Regions from separate parts of the Azospira sp. MPR-LB4 genome, predicted to be linked through region 2. Evidence: riboswitches for the same ligand, from Rfam matches in the RefSeq annotation. Region 2 holds a riboswitch; each other region holds the start of a gene.
What was found. A riboswitch is a leader RNA that binds a small molecule or an ion and turns the genes downstream of it on or off. The one in region 2 is predicted to bind cobalamin.
Positions count from the first base shown of each region.

Region 1: linked by a shared signal. The riboswitch ahead of AC3QLZ_RS03760 (acyl-CoA thioesterase) and the one ahead of AC3QLZ_RS16485 (TonB-dependent receptor plug domain-containing protein) in region 2 are both predicted to bind cobalamin.
Region 3: linked by a shared signal. The riboswitch ahead of bluB (5,6-dimethylbenzimidazole synthase) and the one ahead of AC3QLZ_RS16485 (TonB-dependent receptor plug domain-containing protein) in region 2 are both predicted to bind cobalamin.
Region 4: linked by a shared signal. The riboswitch ahead of cbpA (modified peptide precursor CbpA) and the one ahead of AC3QLZ_RS16485 (TonB-dependent receptor plug domain-containing protein) in region 2 are both predicted to bind cobalamin.

Region 1 is NZ_CM179521.1:831,024-835,453, reverse strand. Features, by position in the region: gene cbiQ (cobalt ECF transporter T component CbiQ) at 1-254, opposite strand, end outside; gene AC3QLZ_RS03770 (energy-coupling factor ABC transporter substrate-binding protein) at 248-619, opposite strand; gene AC3QLZ_RS03765 (energy-coupling factor ABC transporter permease) at 616-1,293, opposite strand; cobalamin riboswitch at 1,430-1,643, opposite strand; cobalamin riboswitch at 1,713-1,929, shown strand; gene AC3QLZ_RS03760 (acyl-CoA thioesterase) at 2,097-2,966, shown strand; gene AC3QLZ_RS03755 (diguanylate cyclase) at 3,222-4,430, shown strand, end outside.
Region 2 is NZ_CM179521.1:3,525,553-3,529,982, forward strand. Features, by position in the region: gene AC3QLZ_RS16480 (MotA/TolQ/ExbB proton channel family protein) at 1-180, opposite strand, end outside; gene AC3QLZ_RS16485 (TonB-dependent receptor plug domain-containing protein) at 195-2,474, opposite strand; cobalamin riboswitch at 2,679-2,932, opposite strand; gene AC3QLZ_RS16490 (ribonucleotide-diphosphate reductase subunit beta) at 3,084-4,268, opposite strand; gene AC3QLZ_RS16495 (ribonucleoside-diphosphate reductase subunit alpha) at 4,265-4,430, opposite strand, start outside.
Region 3 is NZ_CM179521.1:1,516,589-1,521,018, reverse strand. Features, by position in the region: gene AC3QLZ_RS06950 (hypothetical protein) at 1-466, shown strand, start outside; gene pyk (pyruvate kinase) at 558-2,003, shown strand; cobalamin riboswitch at 2,071-2,266, shown strand; gene bluB (5,6-dimethylbenzimidazole synthase) at 2,312-3,082, shown strand; gene fba (class II fructose-bisphosphate aldolase) at 3,281-4,345, shown strand; gene AC3QLZ_RS06930 (DUF3422 family protein) at 4,415-4,430, shown strand, end outside.
Region 4 is NZ_CM179521.1:2,209,466-2,213,895, reverse strand. Features, by position in the region: gene AC3QLZ_RS10495 (chemotaxis protein CheW) at 1-1,346, shown strand, start outside; cobalamin riboswitch at 1,486-1,686, shown strand; gene cbpA (modified peptide precursor CbpA) at 1,774-1,944, shown strand; gene cbpB (peptide-modifying radical SAM enzyme CbpB) at 1,941-3,311, shown strand; gene AC3QLZ_RS10480 (ABC transporter permease) at 3,402-4,202, shown strand; gene cutA (divalent-cation tolerance protein CutA) at 4,263-4,430, shown strand, end outside.

The DNA.
Region 1 (4,430 bases), 1.0 Mb from region 2:
ACGGAGACGGCCAGGGAGAGGGCGCTGATGGCGAGGAAGAAGAGGGCCGGGGCCGCCACCCGCAGATAGAGCAGGGGCGATACCCGGGCGCCGCCGATGGTCACGGCCGCCAGCAGGGCGGCCACGCCGAGCCCGGCGGCCGGGGTGGCGGCGGCGACGAAGGCGGCCGTCACCCCGCCCAGGGCGAAGAGGCCCTTGGCCTGGGGCGCCACGCCGCGCCAGCGGTTGGCGTAGGCCGACTGCTCGATCAGCACGCCGGCCCTTCCTGGTCCTTGTCTTCGCGCCGGGCTGCCGCTTCACCGCGTCGTTGTTCCCGGCGCAGCTTTTCCCGGGTGCGGGCGCAGCCCAGGTAATAGCCGATGAAGCCGGCGCCGAGGGCCGCCTGCAGGGCGAAAAGGAGGGAGGCGATCTCGCCGCTGGCCGGCTCCAGCAGGGGCTGGAACCAGGGCTGGTAGTCCGGGGCGATGCGGGTGATGAGGGCCTGGGCCTCGCTGTCGGCGCCGCCGAAGATTTCCGCCGGCTGGCCGTCCGGCCCGACCGGCCGTTCCACCAGCCACAGGGGCAGGGCCGCCAGCAGCACCACGGCGATGAGCAGCAGCAGGTTCTGGTGGCGCTTCATGCCCGCACCTCCGGCGCCGGGGCCACGCCCAGGTCCTGCAGTTCCTGCGGGTTGAAGCGGGCCAGGGCGTTGCAGATGACCACGGTGAGCAGGCCCTCGCTGATGGCCAGGGGAATCTGGGTGAGGGCGAAGATGCCGGCGAACTTGAGGAAGGAGGCGCCAAAGCCGCCCACCGGATCGGGGAAGGCCCAGGCCAGTTGCACCGAGGTGGTGACGTAGGTGAGCAGGTCCGCCAGGCTGGCGGCGAGGAACACGCTCACCGCCAGGGAGGCCTTGAGGCGGCGGGCCAGGGCGAAGATGCCGTAGGCGGCGAAGGGTCCCACCACGGCCATGGAGAAGATGTTGGCGCCCAGGGTGGTGAGGCCGCCGTGGGCCAGCAGCAGGGCCTGGAACAGCAGCACCACGGCGCCGATGGGAGCCATGGCGGCAGGGCCGAAGAGCACGGCGCCCAGGCCGGTGCCGGTGGGGTGGGAACAGCTGCCGGTGACCGAGGGCAGCTTCAGGGCCGAGAGGACGAAGGTGAAGGCGGCGGCCACTCCCAGCAGCATGCGCTGCTCGGGATTTTCGCGGATGCGGCGGTTCACGGAACGGATGCCCCAGGCGACGAAGGGGGCGGCGGCGACGCTCCAGCCCACGGCGTGTTCGATGGGCAGGAAGCCTTCCATGATGTGCATGAGTCTCTCCCTCGGCGAGCATGACGGTGGCGCACCAGGCGGGGGAGTTGTGGCAGGTCGGATAAAGGGCCGCGGCGGATGGAACAGCGAGGAGGCGGCAAATCACCAGAACCGTTCCCGTCACCCCGGGGAATGGTGCAACTTGTGATGTCAGGCCGGTCTTCTGGCTTGCCTTCATCCTTCCCTGCCGGCCTTCCCGTGATGAACCACAGTGGCGTGAGGCAGCGTCGTCTGGCTTACAGCAGCGGGGGCTGCGCCGGACTGTCCTGGGTGGTCCCTGGAGTCACCGGCTTCCCGTTTCACCGTCCCCGCAGAGCGCGAGGCACGGCACCTGAATCGGGGCGGATGATAGCCCACTCCCCCCGGGCTGGGCAATCCGCCGCGCCAGGCGCGGCGTTTGGCGAATCGGTCGGGGCGGGTTAGACTGGCCCCGCTTCGGTTCCCCCCTCCAGGGGATGAAAAGGGAATCCGGTGCGAGACAGGGCGGCGACGCCCCGACTCCAGTCCGGAACTGCCCCCGCAACTGTAGGCGGCGAGCGTTGCGCTCCACTCTTTGCCACTGGCGATACTGCCGGGAAGGCTGGCGCAACGTGACGACCCGCAAGTCAGGAGACCTGCCGCGGCATTACTTCATATCAATCCTAATTGGGGCGGGGTGTCCCCTGAGGAAGGTAAATGCGCGCATTCCCTGACTGTCATCGTTGTCCGCTCTCGGCTGCCTGCCGCTCCGAGCCGCTTTGCCGCGGCCCGGGGTGTTCGCCCTTCTCCGATGCTCCCGCTCCGCTTTATCCAAGGAGTTGCGCATGCGCATGGAAGCAATGGAAATCGGCGCCGTCGTGGGGACGGCCGCCCAGCCCGTAGAAGCCAATCCCGCCCCCACTTCGTCCACTTCGCCGCGGCAGCAGCAGGCCACCCTCATGGTGGACGTGGTCTTCCCCGAACAGGTGAACCATCACGGCACCCTCTTCGGCGGTTCCGCCATGGCCATGATGGACAAGCTGGCTTTCCTGGTGGCCACCCGGGAGACCCGCCGGCCCATGGTCACCGCCAGCAGCGGCCGCATCGACTTCCGTAAGCCCATTCCCCAGGGGCGCCTGGTGGAACTGTCCGGCCGGGTGGTGCAGCGGGGTCGGCGCTCGGTGCAGGTGGAGGTGGCCCTGGCGGCGGAGGACCTGGCCACCGGGCTGCGGGAGACCAGCGCCACCGCCCACTTCACCCTGGTGGCGGTGGACGGTCCAGGGGCGCCGCTGCAGGAGGACGACGAGAGCTTCGCCCAGCTGCCCGGCATCGGCCCGGTGACGGCCATGGTGGAGATGGTCTTTCCCGGCCACACCAACCACCACGGCAGCCTCTTCGGCGGCCAGGCCCTGGCCTGGCTGGGCAAGGCGGCCATGGTGGCGGCCAGCCGCCAGGCCCGCATGCCGGTGGTGATGGCCGCTTCCGAGCGCATCGACTTCCACGCGCCGGTGCTGGAGGGGGAGATCGCCGACCTGGCGGCCCGGGTGGTGGCCATCGGCAACAGTTCCATGACGGTGGAAGTGCTGCTGCACGCCGAGGCCCTGCTCACCGGCCAGCGCCGCCTGTGCACCCGGGGCCGCCTCACCATGGTGGCGGTGGGCTACGACGGCCGCCCGGTGCCCGTGCCCCAGCCCCTGGGGCGGCGTCTGGCCTAGGCGCCGGCCATCGCCCGCCCCGGTCGGGGCGGGCGCCCGGTTTCCGGCCCGGAACGGCAGGCGGCAGGCTGCCCGGCCGGGCAGCGGCCCCCCACCGCGGTGTGACATAGTCGAGCCAATTCAGCGGTGGCGGGCCGTTATACTGCCGACAGAACAAGATGGGCCGGAGCCCGTGCCGTGATCGGCATGGCGCCTTCCGCAACCCAGGCTGCCCGGGCATCGGCAGTGACGATCCCTCCAACCTGCCTAGTCCCCATGTCCCTCAAGACAGCCCTGGCCCTGTGCGCCGCCTGCCTTACCCTGAGTCCGCTGCCCGGCGTCGCCTCCGAGCCGGCGTCCATCGTCTTCACGGCTGCCGAGCAGGCCTACCTGGACAGGGTGCAGTCGGTGAAGATGTGCGTCGATCCGGACTGGGAGCCCTTCGAGCGCATCAACGAGCAGGGGCGGCACGAGGGTATCGGCGCCGACCTGGTGCAGCTGGTGGCCCAGCGGGTCGGCCTGCGCATCGAGCTGCTGTCGGTGCGGACCTGGGACGAAAGCCTGGCCGCCGCCAAGGCCGGGCGCTGCCAGCTCATGAGCTTCCTCAACCAGAGTCCGGAACGGGACCGCTGGCTGAATTTCACCGCTCCCGTGTTCACCGACCCCAACATCATCGTCACCCGGGAGGAGCACGCCTTCGTCGGCGACCTCCTCGGCCTCAGCGGCGAGAGCGTGGCCCTGCCCCGGGGCACCATGGTGGAGGAGCGCATCCGCAAGGACTTCCCCAACCTGCGGGTGATCCTCACCGGCAGCGAGCCGGAGGCCGTCTCCCTGGTTTCCGAGCGCAAGGCCGACCTGACGGTGCGCTCCCTCATCGTCGCCGCCTACGCCATCCGCAAGGAAGGCCTGTTCAACCTCAAGATCGCCGGCCAGATTCCCGCCTACACCAACCAGCTGCGCATCGGCGTGGTCAAGGACGAACCCCTGCTGCGGGACATCCTGGACAAGGGCGTGCGCACCGTGACGCCCCAGGAGCGGGAGGCCATCGCCAACCGGCACGTGGCCATCAAGGTGGAGCAGCACACCGACTACAGCCTGCTGTGGAAGAGCCTGGCCGTGGCCGCCTTCGTCCTGGCCGTGGTCATCTACTCCAACCGCAAGCTGAGCGCCCTCAACCGGGAGCTGGAGCGACTTTCCGTCACCGACAAGCTGACCGGCCTGTTCAACCGCATGAAGCTGGACGAGGTACTGGAAAGCGAAATCCAGCGCTCCCAGCGTTTCGGCCAGCCCTTCAGCCTGATCCTGCTGGACCTGGACCACTTCAAGCTGGTGAACGACTGCCACGGCCACCAGGCGGGGGACCAGGTGCTGCTGGAAGTGGCCCGGCTGCTGCAGCGTCACACCCGGGAGACGGACCTGGCAGGCCGCTGGGGCGGCGAGGAATTCATGGTGGTCTGCCCCCACACGGACGAGGCGGGGGCCCGG
Region 2 (4,430 bases):
CAGCTTGAAGCTTTCCACCTCCGGCAGATGGCCGCGGCGCCGCTGCCAGGCGTCGAACAGGGTGATGCCCAGTTGCAGGGGCACGTAGGCCACCAGCAGGGCGCAGCCGCCGATCACCGGCAGGTAGAGGGCGGTGGAGACTTGGTAGAGCAGTTGCTCGATGAGGGTAACGATTTCCATGATGGCTCCCAGGGTCAGAACGAGGCGCTCAGCTCGATGAAGGCATTGCGGCCGGGCATCTGGTAGTACTCGTAGTAGGTCTTGTCGAAGAGGTTGTTGATGCCGGCGCTGACCTTGAAATTCCTGTCGAACTGGTAGCTCAGCTTGAGGTTGGCCAGCCAGTACTTGCTGACGCCGCCGTAGACGTTCTTGATGACGTCGCTGTTGTCTTCCTTGCTGAACTGCTCGCCGGTGTAGGCGGCGGAGAGGTAGGCGCGCCACTGTTGCCACTGGGCGTCCAGGGCGAAGTAGGCGGTGTTCTTCGGCACATAGCGCAGGCGCTTGCCCTGCAGGCCGGTGCCGCTTTCGTCCCGGGTGATCTGGCTGTCGGTCCAGGTGTAGCTGGCGGAGGCCCGCAGCCAGGAGGTGAGGGGCATTTCCGCCGCCAGTTCTATCCCTTCTACCTTGGCTTCGCCGGCATTTGTGGCCACGGCGAAGAAGTCCACGTCGGCCAGGCTGCCGCTGTAAGGGCTGAGCTTGCGGTAGATCATGTCCTGCAGCCGGGTGCGGTAATAGGTGGCTTTGGCCGAGCCCTGGCCGGCCAGGGCCGTCTCGACGCCCAGGTCCCAGGAGGTGGAGGTTTCCGGCTTTAGATCGGGATCGGCCACCAGTAGGCGGCGGCTGCTGATGCTGGGCGTGGCATACATCTCATAGTTGGAGGGGGCGCGGAAAGCCTTGCCCAAGGAGCTGCGCAGGCTGGTGCCCGGCGTCAGGCGGTAGACCGCCGCCACCTTGGGGGAGAAGGCGGATTCGGAGCGCTCCGGGATGTCCAGATTGCTTCGGGGCGTACCGACGTATTTCTGCATGTTGCCCCGGCTGCTCCAGCGGTCGTGGCGGCCGCCCAGGTAGAGGGTGAGGTCGTCGCCGACGAAGATCTGGTCCTGCAGGAACAGGGAATTGGTGGTGCTTTCCCCGTCGGACTGTTCGTTGAGGGCGCCGGTGGTGCTGTCGGGATCGCGCCAGCTGGTGAGCTGGTACACCTTGCGCCGCAGGTGGCTGCGGCTGGAGGAGAGACCGACGATCAGGTACTGGTTGCTGCCCGCGGCAAAACCCAGCTGGGCCGAGGCATCCAGGGTGGTGTTGGGAGTGCTGGTGCGGGTGCCCGGGCCGCTGTCGAAGGTGGCGCCGGTGCCGGAGCCGACGTAGAAGGCCTCCCGGTCGAAGTAGCCCACATTGGCCTTGAGGTCGTAGCCATTGCCCAGCTTGCCGTCGAAACCGGCGAAATAGCGGGTCTCCTGGCGGTAGTTGGGATTGCTGGAATTCCAGAAGCTCGATTCCTTGATGCTGCCCAGCTTGTCGCCGTTGATGGAGACGTTGCTGGCGGGCAGGGCGAGGGGGGCGCCGTTCTTGCTCAGGTAGTTGTTGAAGCGCTCGAAGCCGATGCTGCTTTCGCTGCGGTTGAAGCCGGCGAAGAAGCGGGACTGGGCATCCAGGCTGTAATAGACCTTGGCATGCAGGTTGTTGGCGTGGGAGGAAATGGCGCCCTGGTCCCCCACCACATAGGCCTTCTTGCCATCCACCGTGGTGGTGGCCCGGCCGCCCTGGACCGCGTTGGCGCCGGTGCCGGTGGTGCCCACCGGCAGCACCACCAGGTCGCTGCCGGCGAAACCGGCCATGTCCTCGTAGCCGAAGCCCAGGGTGGCGGCCAGGCCGTTGTCCCACTTGTTGCGGTAGCTGGCTTCCACCGCGTTGCGCTCGCCGTCGCCGAAGCCCCGGCTGACCTTGACCCGGGTTTCCTGCTTGGTGGGCACCTTGGTGATGACATTGACCACGCCGCCCATGGCGTCGCTGCCGTAGAGGGCCGAGGCGGAGCCGGGCACCACCTCGATCTGCTCCACCTCGCCCATGGGAATGCCCATCAGGCTGGCCAGGCCGCCGGCGTTGCCGTCGGAGAGACTCATGCCGTCCACCATCATCTTCACCCGGCCGTCGGAGAGGCCGCGGAAGGAGACGATGGGGGCGGTGTTGATGCGGGTGCTGGTGCCCAGGCCGTTACGTATGTAGAAGCTGGGCACCTTGGCGGTAAGGGCGTCGCCGATGCGCATGGCGCCCGAGGCGTCCAGCTTGTCGGCCGTGACGACGGTGACGGCGGCCGGGGCCTCCAGGGTGGTCTGCTCGATGCGCGAGGCGGTCACCACCACGCTGCCCAGTTCCGTCTCGCCCTGCTCTCCGGCGGCCAGGGCGGCCTGGGAAAAGAGGGCGGCGATGGCGGCGGCCAGGAGGCGCCGCGGTTGTTGGTTGTTGATGCTCCCCATGTTGCTGTCTGACTCCAGTCGATGGCTACCGACCGGGCTTCGGGAAACGGGGGCATAAAAGATGAGGCGCGACCGCCGGCCCGAGGGCAGGCGGCAGAAACTCGGCTCAGAGGGAAAGGCCGGCGCTTCGATTCATGCTCCGCTCCGTCCGCAACCCCGCGGTCGGTGGCAGGTTCGTGCCAGCACCGTCCTCCATGGACGGCGGGCACGCAAAAATCAAAGGCCGGTCTCCGGGCTCGCCAGTCTTGATGTTCCGCCTTCCCAAGCCAGTCGCCGACCCCGGTGAGGGGGCGACGGGCTGGCTCAGTGGCTGGCGCTCCGGGGAGGAGGGCCGTGGAACATCCGCACTGGCTTACCGTTGCGGGGGCAGCCGAAGCTTGGGGCCGTGATGGCCGTTACTTCGTTCCCGTTTCACCCGGCGGCTGCTGCCGCCGGACACCTTTGACTGCTAATGGCTCCCTGGGGAGCCGGGATCGCAACTGCAGGCGATCAGGAGCGCGATCATACCCCCAATCCCATCTATGACAAAAGTCTGTGTCCTGAGCTACCCCATCTCCGCCAGGGGTCGGGGCAGTGTCCAGGACACGACGCCGCTGGCTGCCGCCCGGCTCAGTCCCAGGCCAGGGCGCCGCCGGTCTGGTACTCGGTGACGCGGGTTTCGAAGAAGTTCTTTTCCTTGCGCATATTGGCCTGTTCGTCGAGCCAGGGCAGCACGTTCTCGGCGCCGGGGAAGGGCTCGGCCAGGCCCAGCTGGCGGGCGCGGCGGTTGGCGATGAAGCGGAACTGGTCCCGGTGCAGGTCGGCGTTGTAGCCCAGGATGGGCTCCCGCAGGATGTAACCGGCGTAGGCCGATTCGGCGGCTTCCGCCTCTTCCCACAGGGCCTTGACCTGGACCGGGTCCAGGGTCAGGTTCTCTTCCTGCAGGAGCTGGCGTACCACCCGGATGCCGAAGGCGCAGTGCAGCACCTCGTCGCGCATGATGTACTGCAGCTGCTCGGCGGTTCCCTTCATCAGGCCCCGGCGCTGCAGGGCGAAGATGGGGGTGAAGCCGTTGTAGAACCAGCAGCCTTCGAAGATGCCGGCGAAGAAGAGGTAGGAGAGGGCGAATTCGTGCAGGTTATCCCGGTCCGTCAGGTCGAAGTCGGAACGCATCACCCGCTCTAGGCGGCGGTTGGCCAGGGCGATCTTGCCGTGGATTTCCGGCACCACCCGGTAGCGGTTGTAGATTTCCTTCTGGTCCAGCCCCAGGCTTTCGATGCAGTGCTGGTAGGTCCAGGTGTGCAGGGCCTCTTCATAGACCTGGCGGGCCTGGTAGATCTGCAGCTCCGGCGCGCTCATCTTCTCCATCACCGCCAGGCCGATGTTGCGCATGGCCAGGATGTCGGAGGTGGTGAGGTAGGACAGCACGTTCTCGAAGACGTGGCGCTCGGCCGGCGTCAGCTTGTGGTTGTAGTCGTGCACGTCCTGGGCCATGGAGATTTCCAGGGGCGTCCAGTGGTTGCGGTTGGCGTTGAGGAAGAACTCCCAGGCCCAGGGGTACTTGAAGGGCGCCAGCTGGTTGATGTCGGCCTTGCCGTTCACCACCCGCTTGTCTTCCGGGTTGATGGGGGCCAGGGAGATGCCGCCGGCAGGCAGGCGGGGCGCGGCTGCCGGGGTAGTGCCGGCCAGGGGCGCCGCCGTTCCTGCCTGGGCGGGCAGGGGGGCTGGAGATGCTTGCCGGGCGGGCGTTGCAGCCGGGGCGGGCTGGGTGGCGGCGGGTGCGTCGTCCCAGTCGTCGAAACGCAGTTGGCTCATTGGCAGGCCTCGCAATCCGGGTTGTCGATGGAGCAGAACTTGGGCTCGGGCGCGGCGGGGGCGGCGGCCCGGTCCACCGGGGAACTGGTCTTTTCCATGGCGGTGGCGCCCAGGGTGCGCAGGTAGTAGGTGGTCTTCAGGCCCTGGGTCCAGGCCAGCTTG
Region 3 (4,430 bases), 1.7 Mb from region 2:
CAGCGTGGGCCGCTGGTTTGCCGCCGTCTGTCCCGGCCGGGACTTCCACCTGCTCTATCCCGGCGATGCGCCGGTGGGGCTGCAGCAGCTGGGGCGGCTGGCGGGCTGGCACCATCCCTCGCCCTTCATGGTCGGGGTGCGGCAGCAGTGGGGCTCCTGGTATGCCTACCGGGCGGCCCTGCTGGCGGACAGCGACTTCCCGCCGACGCCGCCCCTGCAGGAAGCCTCGCCCTGTGCCAGCTGCGCGCCCCGGGTCTGCATCGAGGCCTGTCCGGCCGGCGCCCTGGCTGGCGGCCGTTTCGACCTGGCCGCCTGCGTCGCCTGGCGCCGGCAGCCCGCCTCGCCCTGCCGCCATACCTGCCTGGCCCGGCTGGCCTGCCCGGTGGGCCGGGAGCACCGCTACGAGCCGGCCCAGATCCGCCACACCTACGCCCAATCGCTGGCGGCCATCGAGGCCTACTATTGAAGCGCCCCGGCGCCGGGAAATGGCCTGGGGGCCAGCGACGGCGGGGAGGCTGCGCTAGAATGGCCGGACAGACCAACAACAGGAACCCGCCATGGCCCGCCATACCAAGATCGTCGCCACCCTCGGCCCCGCTTCCACCGATCCCGTCACCCTGGAGCGCCTGATCCGCGCCGGCGTGGACGTGGTGCGCATGAACTTCTCCCACGGCACCGCCGAGGACCACATGGCCCGGGCCCGCACCGTGCGCGAGATTTCCGCCAAGGTGGGGCGGCCGGTGGGCATCCTGGGTGACCTGCAGGGGCCGAAGATCCGCGTCGGCAAATTCGAGAACGGCAAGATCCAGCTGGAGAAGGGCGACAAGTTCATCCTCGACGCCAACTGTGCCCTGGGCAACCAGGAGCGGGTCGGCCTGGACTACAAGGACCTGCCCCGGGACGTGGAGCCCGGCGCCGTGCTGCTGCTGGACGACGGCCGCATCGTGCTCGACGTGGAGCGGGTGATCGGTGCCGAAATCCACACCGTGGTGCGCCACGCCGGCGAGCTGTCCAACAACAAGGGCATCAACCGCCAGGGCGGCGGCCTTTCCGCCCCGGCCCTGACTGCCAAGGACATGGACGACATCAAGACGGCGGCCCAGATCGGCGTCGATTACATCGCCGTCTCCTTCCCCAAGAGCGCCGCCGACATGTACATGGCGCGCCAGCTGATGCGGGCCGCCGGCAGCCGCGCCCTGACCATCGCCAAGATCGAGCGCACCGAGGCCGTGGCGGCCCTGGATGAAATCCTTGACGCCTCCGACGGCGTCATGGTGGCCCGGGGCGACCTGGCCGTGGAAGTGGGCGATGCCGCCGTGCCGGCCCTGCAGAAGAAGATGATTCGCCACGCCCGGGAGAAGAACAAGCTGGCCATCACCGCCACCCAGATGATGGAATCCATGATCCAGTCGCCGGTGCCGACCCGGGCCGAAGTGTCCGACGTGGCCAATGCGGTGCTGGACGGCACCGACGCGGTGATGCTTTCCGCCGAGACCGCCAGCGGCCGCTATCCGGTGGAAACCGTGGAATCCATGGCCCGGGTCTGCATCGAGGCCGAGCGTTCCGCCGAGGTGACCCTGGACCGGGAATTCCTCGACCGGGTGTTCACCCGCATCGACCAGTCCGTGGCCATGGCCGCCATCTGGACCGCCCACCACCTCAAGGTGAAGGCCATCGCCGCCCTGTCGCAATCCGGTTCCACCGCCCTGTGGATGAGCCGCCTCAACTGCGGCGTGCCGGTCTATGCCCTGACGCCGGATGCGGAGGCCCAGACCAAGATGTCCCTCTACCGGGAAGTGACGCCCCTGCTCATGAGCCAGCAGCATTCGGACCGGGACGTGCTGCTCTACGAAGCCGAGCAGCTGCTGATGCAGAACGGCGCCGTGGCCAAGGGCGACCTTATCGTGCTGACCATCGGCGAGCCCATCGGCACCCCGGGGGGCACCAACACCCTGAAGATCGTCCGCGTCGGCGAGCACCAGATGCCGCCCCTGCGGGCCTGATAGGGCCCTCGCGGGCCTCGGGCCTGAATCCGCCGGCTCTGTTAAAATTCCCGTCGCCCCGGTCCGCCGGGGCGAATCGTCTCCGGGTGCCCGCAAGGGAGAATCGGGAACGCGGTGCGGCAGGCCTTGGGGCCGCCCATTCCGCGACGTGCCCAACGCTGTGAGGGGGACTGGGCCGGCAGATGCCACTGATCCGCGGATCGGGAAGGCGCCGGCGCAGAGTGATCCCGAGTCAGAAGACCGGCCAGGAGACCCTTTCCGGCACGCACGGCCAGGCGCGCCGCCACCGATCTTCTGAAGGGGACTCCATGAAGACCGACCCCACCGTCAACAAAGTCATCTCCCTCGCCGGCTACCAGAACGAACACGAGTTCTCCGACGCCGCCCGGGACGCCATCTACCACGCCATCTTCTCCCGCCGCGACGTGCGCGGCCAGTTCCTGCCCGACCCGGTGCCCCAGGAGGTGCTGGCCCGGGTCCTCACCGCCGCCCATTTCGCCCCTTCCGTCGGCTACATGCAGCCCTGGAGTTTCCTCCTGGTGCGGGAGGCGGAGACCAAGGCCCGCATCCACGCCGCCTTCCAGCAGGCCAACCAGGAGGCGGCGGAGAAATTCGAGGGCGAGCGCCAGGCCATCTACAAGGAACTGAAGCTGGAGGGCATCCGGGAAGCGCCCATCAACCTGCTCATCACCTGCGACCGGGACCGGGCCGGCCCGGTGGTCATCGGCCGCACCCACATCAAGGCCATGGACCTCTATTCCAGCGTCTGCGCCGTGCAGAACCTGTGGCTGGCGGCCCGCAGCGAAGGCCTGGGGGTGGGCTGGGTCTCCATCTTCCACCAGCAGGCCCTGCGCGACATCCTGGGCCTGCCGCCGCGCATCATCCCGGTGGCCTACCTGTGTCTGGGCTACGTCAGCCACTTCAAGGAAAAGCCGGAGCTGGAAAGCGCCGGCTGGCGCCAGCGCCTGCCCCTGGCCGACCTGGTGTACGACGGCCAGTGGGAAAAGCCGGTGGAGGAGGAGCTGCGCCAGGTCCTCAGCGAGCACCAGGCCAGGGCCCAGGAAAAACGCCGCTTCTAGGCATGCCTGCCTGAAGAGGGCCGTGGTTTGGGCGTCTCCGGCGCCCTGGTCGCGGCCTTTGTCTTTCTTTTGCTGCCCGGTGGTCGCAGTACTCGCCCGGGGGGCAAAGCCACGATAAAATCACGGTCTTTCCCGAGCGCCACGACAGCGGGCGCCGATCACGCCAGAACAAACCGCATTGCCCATTGGAGGAACACCATGCCCATCGTATCCATGCGCCAGCTCCTGGACCACGCCGCCGAGAACGGCTACGGTCTGCCCGCCTTCAACGTGAACAACATGGAACAGGTCTGGGCCATCATGGAGGCCGCCAATGAACTGAACGCCCCGGTGATCATGCAGGCCTCCGCCGGTGCCCGCAAATACGCCGGCGAAGCCTTCCTGCGCCACCAGATCCTCGCCGCCCTGGAAGCCTATCCCCACATTCCCGTGGTGATGCACCAGGACCACGGCCAGTCCCCCGCCGTCTGTATGGCCGCCATCAAGTCCGGCTTCTCCTCCGTGATGATGGACGGCTCCCTGCAGGAAGACGGCAAGAGCGTCGCCTCCTACGACTACAACGTGGCCGTGACCCAGGAAGTGGTGAAGTTCTCCCACGCCATCGGCGTCTCCGTCGAGGCCGAACTGGGCGTGCTCGGTTCCCTGGAAACCATGAAGGCCGACAAGGAAGACGGCCACGGCGCCGAAGGCCACATGACCCGGGAAGACCTGCTCACCGATCCGGACCAGGCCGCCGACTTCGTCGCCCGCACCAACTGCGACGCCCTGGCCATCGCCATCGGCACCAGCCACGGCGCCTACAAGTTCACCAAGAAGCCCACCGGCGACATCCTGGCCATCGACCGCATCAAGGAAATCCACGCCCGCATCCCCAACACCCACCTGGTGATGCACGGCTCCTCCTCCGTGCCCCAGGATCTGCTGGCCGAGATCCGGGAATTCGGCGGCGACATGAAGGAAACCTACGGCGTGCCCGTGGAAGAGATCGTGAACGGCATCAAGCACGGCGTGCGCAAGGTGAACATCGACACCGACATCCGCCTGGCCATGACCGGCGCCGTGCGTCGCTACCTGTTCGAGAACCCCTCCAAGTTCGATCCCCGCGACTTCCTCAAGCCCGCCCGGGAAGCCGCCAAGAAAATCTGCGTCGCCCGCTACCAGGCCTTCGGCTGCGAAGGCCGGGCCGGCCAGATCAAGCCCATCTCCCTGGAGAAGATGGCCGAGCGCTACAAGAAGGGCGAGCTGAACCAGATCGTCAAGTAAGGCGGTCCGCCTTCCCAACCGCTGCCAGGCGCCGGATACTTCTCCGGCGCCCTTTTATTTTTATCCGCCATGACCCTGCCCCTCG
Region 4 (4,430 bases), 1.3 Mb from region 2:
TGGACCGCAACCTCTACGAGCGGGCCAACGACTGCCGCTGGTGGGCCCTCACCTCGGCCCTGCGCCGCAGCATGGCCGCCGGCCGTCCCGGCGAGGCGGAGGCCCAGGCCATGGCCGGCATCCTGGAATACATCAACAGCCTGTACACCGTCTATTCCCGGCTCTTCGTGTACGACCTTTCCGGCACCATCGTCGCCGCTTCCAACCTGCACGGCGACAGCCTCAACCTGGTGGGCAAGAAGGTGGATGCGGGCTGGGTCCAGTCCGTCTTCTACCTGCCCAGCACCCAGCATTACTGCGTCTCCCCCTTCGAGAAGAGCTGGCTCTACGGCGGCCGCCCCACCTACGTCTACAACGCCGCCATCCGCCATCCCGACGATCCGGCCAAGGTGGTGGGGGGCATCGGCATCGTCTTCGACGCAGCGCCCCAGTTCGCCGCCATGCTGGCCGATTCCCTGCCGCCCCAGGCCGGGGCCTTCGCCGTCTTCGCCGAGCGCAGCGGCCGCATCATCGCCTCCTCCGACGAACGCTTTCCGGCGGAAAGCCTGCTGGAGGTAGACAAGAGCCTCTTCGCCGCCGCCAACGGCGAGGGCCGCTCCCGGGTGGTGCAGCTGGCCGGGCGCACCTGGATCGTCGGCAGCACCGCCTCCTTCGGCTACCGGGAATTCAAGAACAGCGGCGATTACAGCAACGACGTGGTGGCCCTGGTGTTCGTCCCCGTGGGCGATGGCAGTGCCGCCGCAGCCCCCCGGGAGCGGCGCCCAGCGGTGCTGGAAGGCAGCTACGGCGACCTGCACGCCCGGGGCGGGCAGAGCGTGGAGCTGGCCACCTTCGTCGTCGGCGACAAGGTGTATGGCCTGCCGGCGGCCGAAGTGCTGGAGGCGGTGGACCCGGCCCGGCTTTCCCCCATGAGCGGCTCCCGCCGCTATCTTTGCGGCGTCATCAGCTTCCAGAGCGGTGGCGGCGACAGCGGCACCCTGGTGCCGGTGGTGGATATGCGCTTCCTCCTCAACTACCCGGCCAAGGAGGTGGACAACCACAGCCAGATCGTCGTGGTGCGGGTGCGGGACGGCCTCATGGGGCTGCTGGTGGACGATCTCTATGCCGTGCCCGAATTCGACGCCGAGCGCCTGGAGCCGATCCCGGAGATGATCCGCCAGGACGCCGGCTACGTGCAGGCCATCATCAAGCCGCGCCAGCCGGACAGGGAAAAAATCCTCCAGGTGCTGGACCCGGAGCGCATCTGCGGCGCTGCCCAGAGAAAGCCGGAGTCCGCCGCGGGCGGCGAGGTCCCGCGCCCGGCGGCGCCCCTGCGGGCCATCGGCGGGCCCGGAGGCGGACGCTGAAGGGGAAGGGCAAGGGGGCAGGGAAAGGAGGCAAGCGCAGGGCTGCCGGGCAAAAATCCGACCTCGGACAGAGGCGCTTTACCTGGATCAAATCCGGCTGCCGTCGGCCTTGACCCTCCCCGGGCCGGCGGCCAGAATCCGCCCCCATTCGGCTTCCGCTTTCGGAACACGGTGCAACTCCGTGGCGGGCCCGCCGCTGTAATCGGGGACGGTCGTTCCACGGCGTGGTGCAGTTTTTCCACGCCACCCACTGCCGCAGCAAATGCGGCGGGAAGGGGGAGCCCAGTAGCAGGACCGGTCGATCCGTAAGCCAGAAGACGGGCGGAAGTCGTGGAGTTCCAGGCAAAGGGCTCCGGCGGCATGTTTCTTTCGAGACAGGCCGCCGGAGCCCTTTTGCTTTTTTTTCATACCTTCGCGGGAGGACCCCATGAAAACCACCACTCAAGTTACCAGCCAAGCCACCACTGCCCAGCAGGCTGCCACCCAGCCCACCCAGGCCGCCGCTCCGGCCCCGGTCATCGCCAGCCGCAAGTCCTGCAACCCGGACGGCATCGGCCTCTCCCACTACGTCCTGATGGACCGGAAGGCGGCCAAGTGAACGGTCCGGCTCCCCACCTGCGCCGGCTGCAGCCCTACGACATCGGCCATGAGCGCTACGTGGCCCTGCTGCACCCGGAAACCGCCTTCTGGTCCCTGGTGGACAAGGACCGGGTGGAGACGGAATTGTGCGGCAGCGAGCTGGCCGAGCGCTTCCAGGCCCAGGCGGCGAAGTTCGCCCAGGAAATCCACGCCCTCCGCTTCGAGCTGAAGCCCTCCGGCGTCTATGTGAACCCGACGGAACGCTGCAACCTGGACTGCACCTACTGCTACATCCCCGACACCCTGCGCCGCCACGGCAGCGATATGCCGGCGGAACGGCTGCTGGGGGCCCTGCAGCGGCTGAAGGAATACTTCGCCACGGTGATGGACGGCGGCGAGGGGGCGCGCAAGCCCCGCCTCATCTTCCACGGCGCCGAACCCCTGATGAACCGGGAGGCCCTGTTCGCCGCCATCGACCTGTTCCAGGACGACTTCGCCTTCGGCGTGCAGACCAACGGCACCCTGCTCACCGATGCCGCCGCCGACTTCCTCATGCAGCGCAACGTCAGCATCGGCCTTTCCCTGGACGGTCCCACCGCCCCCATCACCAACGCCACCCGCCACACCTGGGCCGGCCAGGGGGTGCACCAGCACGTGCTGCGGGCCATGGAGCGGCTCCAGGGCTACGGCTCCTGGAGCGTCATCACCACCTGCACCACGGAAAACCTGGCCCACCTGACGGACATGGTGGAGCTGTTCCACCGCCACCAGGTGCCCACCTGCATGTTGAATGCGGTGCGCTGCACCCTTTCCGGCGCCCGGGGGGTCAAGCCGGCGGACGGGGATTTCGCCCGGGCCTTCATCGCCGCCCTGGAGCGGACCCACGAGCTTTACCGGGAGACCGGGCGCAAGCTGGTGGTGGCCAACTTCGCCAACATCCTGCTGGCCATCCTGGCTCCCACGGCGCGGCGCCTGATGTGCGACATCTCTCCCTGCGGCGGCGGCCGGGCCTTCTTCGCCCTGGCGGCGGACGGCGGCCTCTTTCCCTGCAGCGAGTTCATCGGCCTGCCGGCCTTCGAGGGCGGCAACCTGTTCACCGACGGCGTGGCGGCCGCCCTGGAGTCGCCGGCCTTCAAAGAAGTCACCGGGCGGGACGTGGACAAGTTCGAGCCCTGCGCTTCCTGCCCCATCCGCCACTTCTGCGGCAGTCCCTGCCCGGCGGAGGCCAACGAGATGAACGGCGGCATGGAGAAGACCGGCGCCTTCTGCCAGTTCTACGAGGAGCAGGTGCGCTACGCCCTGCGCCTGATCGCCGACGGCAAGTCCGACGACTTCCTCTGGGACGGCTGGGACCAAGGCACGGAGACGGTTTTCAGCGCCTGCTGAGGCCCGTTCGAGGCCCGTTTGCCCCCGGTCGGCGGCCCCGCCCCGACCGGGGTACTTACCTTCCGGGCGCCAAGGTCGGATAATGGCGCCATGAATGCCGCCACTTCCTCCCCTTCCCTCTACGCGCCGCCCCGCCTTTCCGCCCGCTGGTTTCCCGTGTGGCAACGCAATTTCCTGGTCTGGCGCAAGCTGGCCCTGCCTTCCATCCTGGGCAACCTGGCCGACCCCCTGATCTACATGCTGGGCCTGGGCTACGGCCTGGGCAGCATGCTGCCGGAGGTGGCCGGCACCTCCTACGTGGCCTTCCTGGCCGCCGGCACGGTGTGCGCCAGCACCATGAACGCAGCCACCTTCGAAGCCCTCTATTCGGCCTTCTCCCGCATGCACGTGCAGAAGACCTGGGAGGCCATGCTCAACGCCCCCCTGGAACTGGAGGACGTGATGCTGGGCGAGCTGATCTGGGCCGCCACCAAGAGCCTCCTTTCCGGCTGCGCCATCCTCACGGTGATCTTCGTCCTCGGCCTCTCCCATTCGCCCCTGGCCCTGGGAGTGCTGCCGGTGATCCTGCTCACCGGCCTGGCCTTCGCCGCCCTGGGCCTGATCGTCAATGCCCTGGCACCCTCCTACGATTTCTTCATGTACTACTTCACCCTCTTCATCACCCCCACCATGCTGCTTTCCGGCGTCTTCTTCCCCCGGGAACAGCTGCCGGTCCTGGTCCAGGGGCTGACCGAGGCGCTGCCCCTGACCCACGCCGTGCAACTGGTGCGGCCCCTGCTGCAGGGCCAGGTGCCGGCCAATGCCCTGCTGCACGTGGCGGTGCTGCTGGCCATCACTGCCGTCGCCTTCCTCGTCGCCCTGGTGCTGACCCGGCGCCGCCTGCTGCGCTGAGATGGCGACAGGCGCAGGCAGATCAAAACGCGAAACGCCGCTCTCGGCTAAGATGGCCCCATGACCACCTCCAAAAAAGCCAACCCGGTACTGCTGGTGCAGACCAATTGCCCGGACGGCGAAACCGCCGCCCGCCTCGCCGCCGCCCTGGTGGATGCCCGTCTGGCGGCCTGCGCCAACGTGCTGGCGCCCTGCGCCTCCATCTACCGCTGGCAGGGAAAGGTGGAG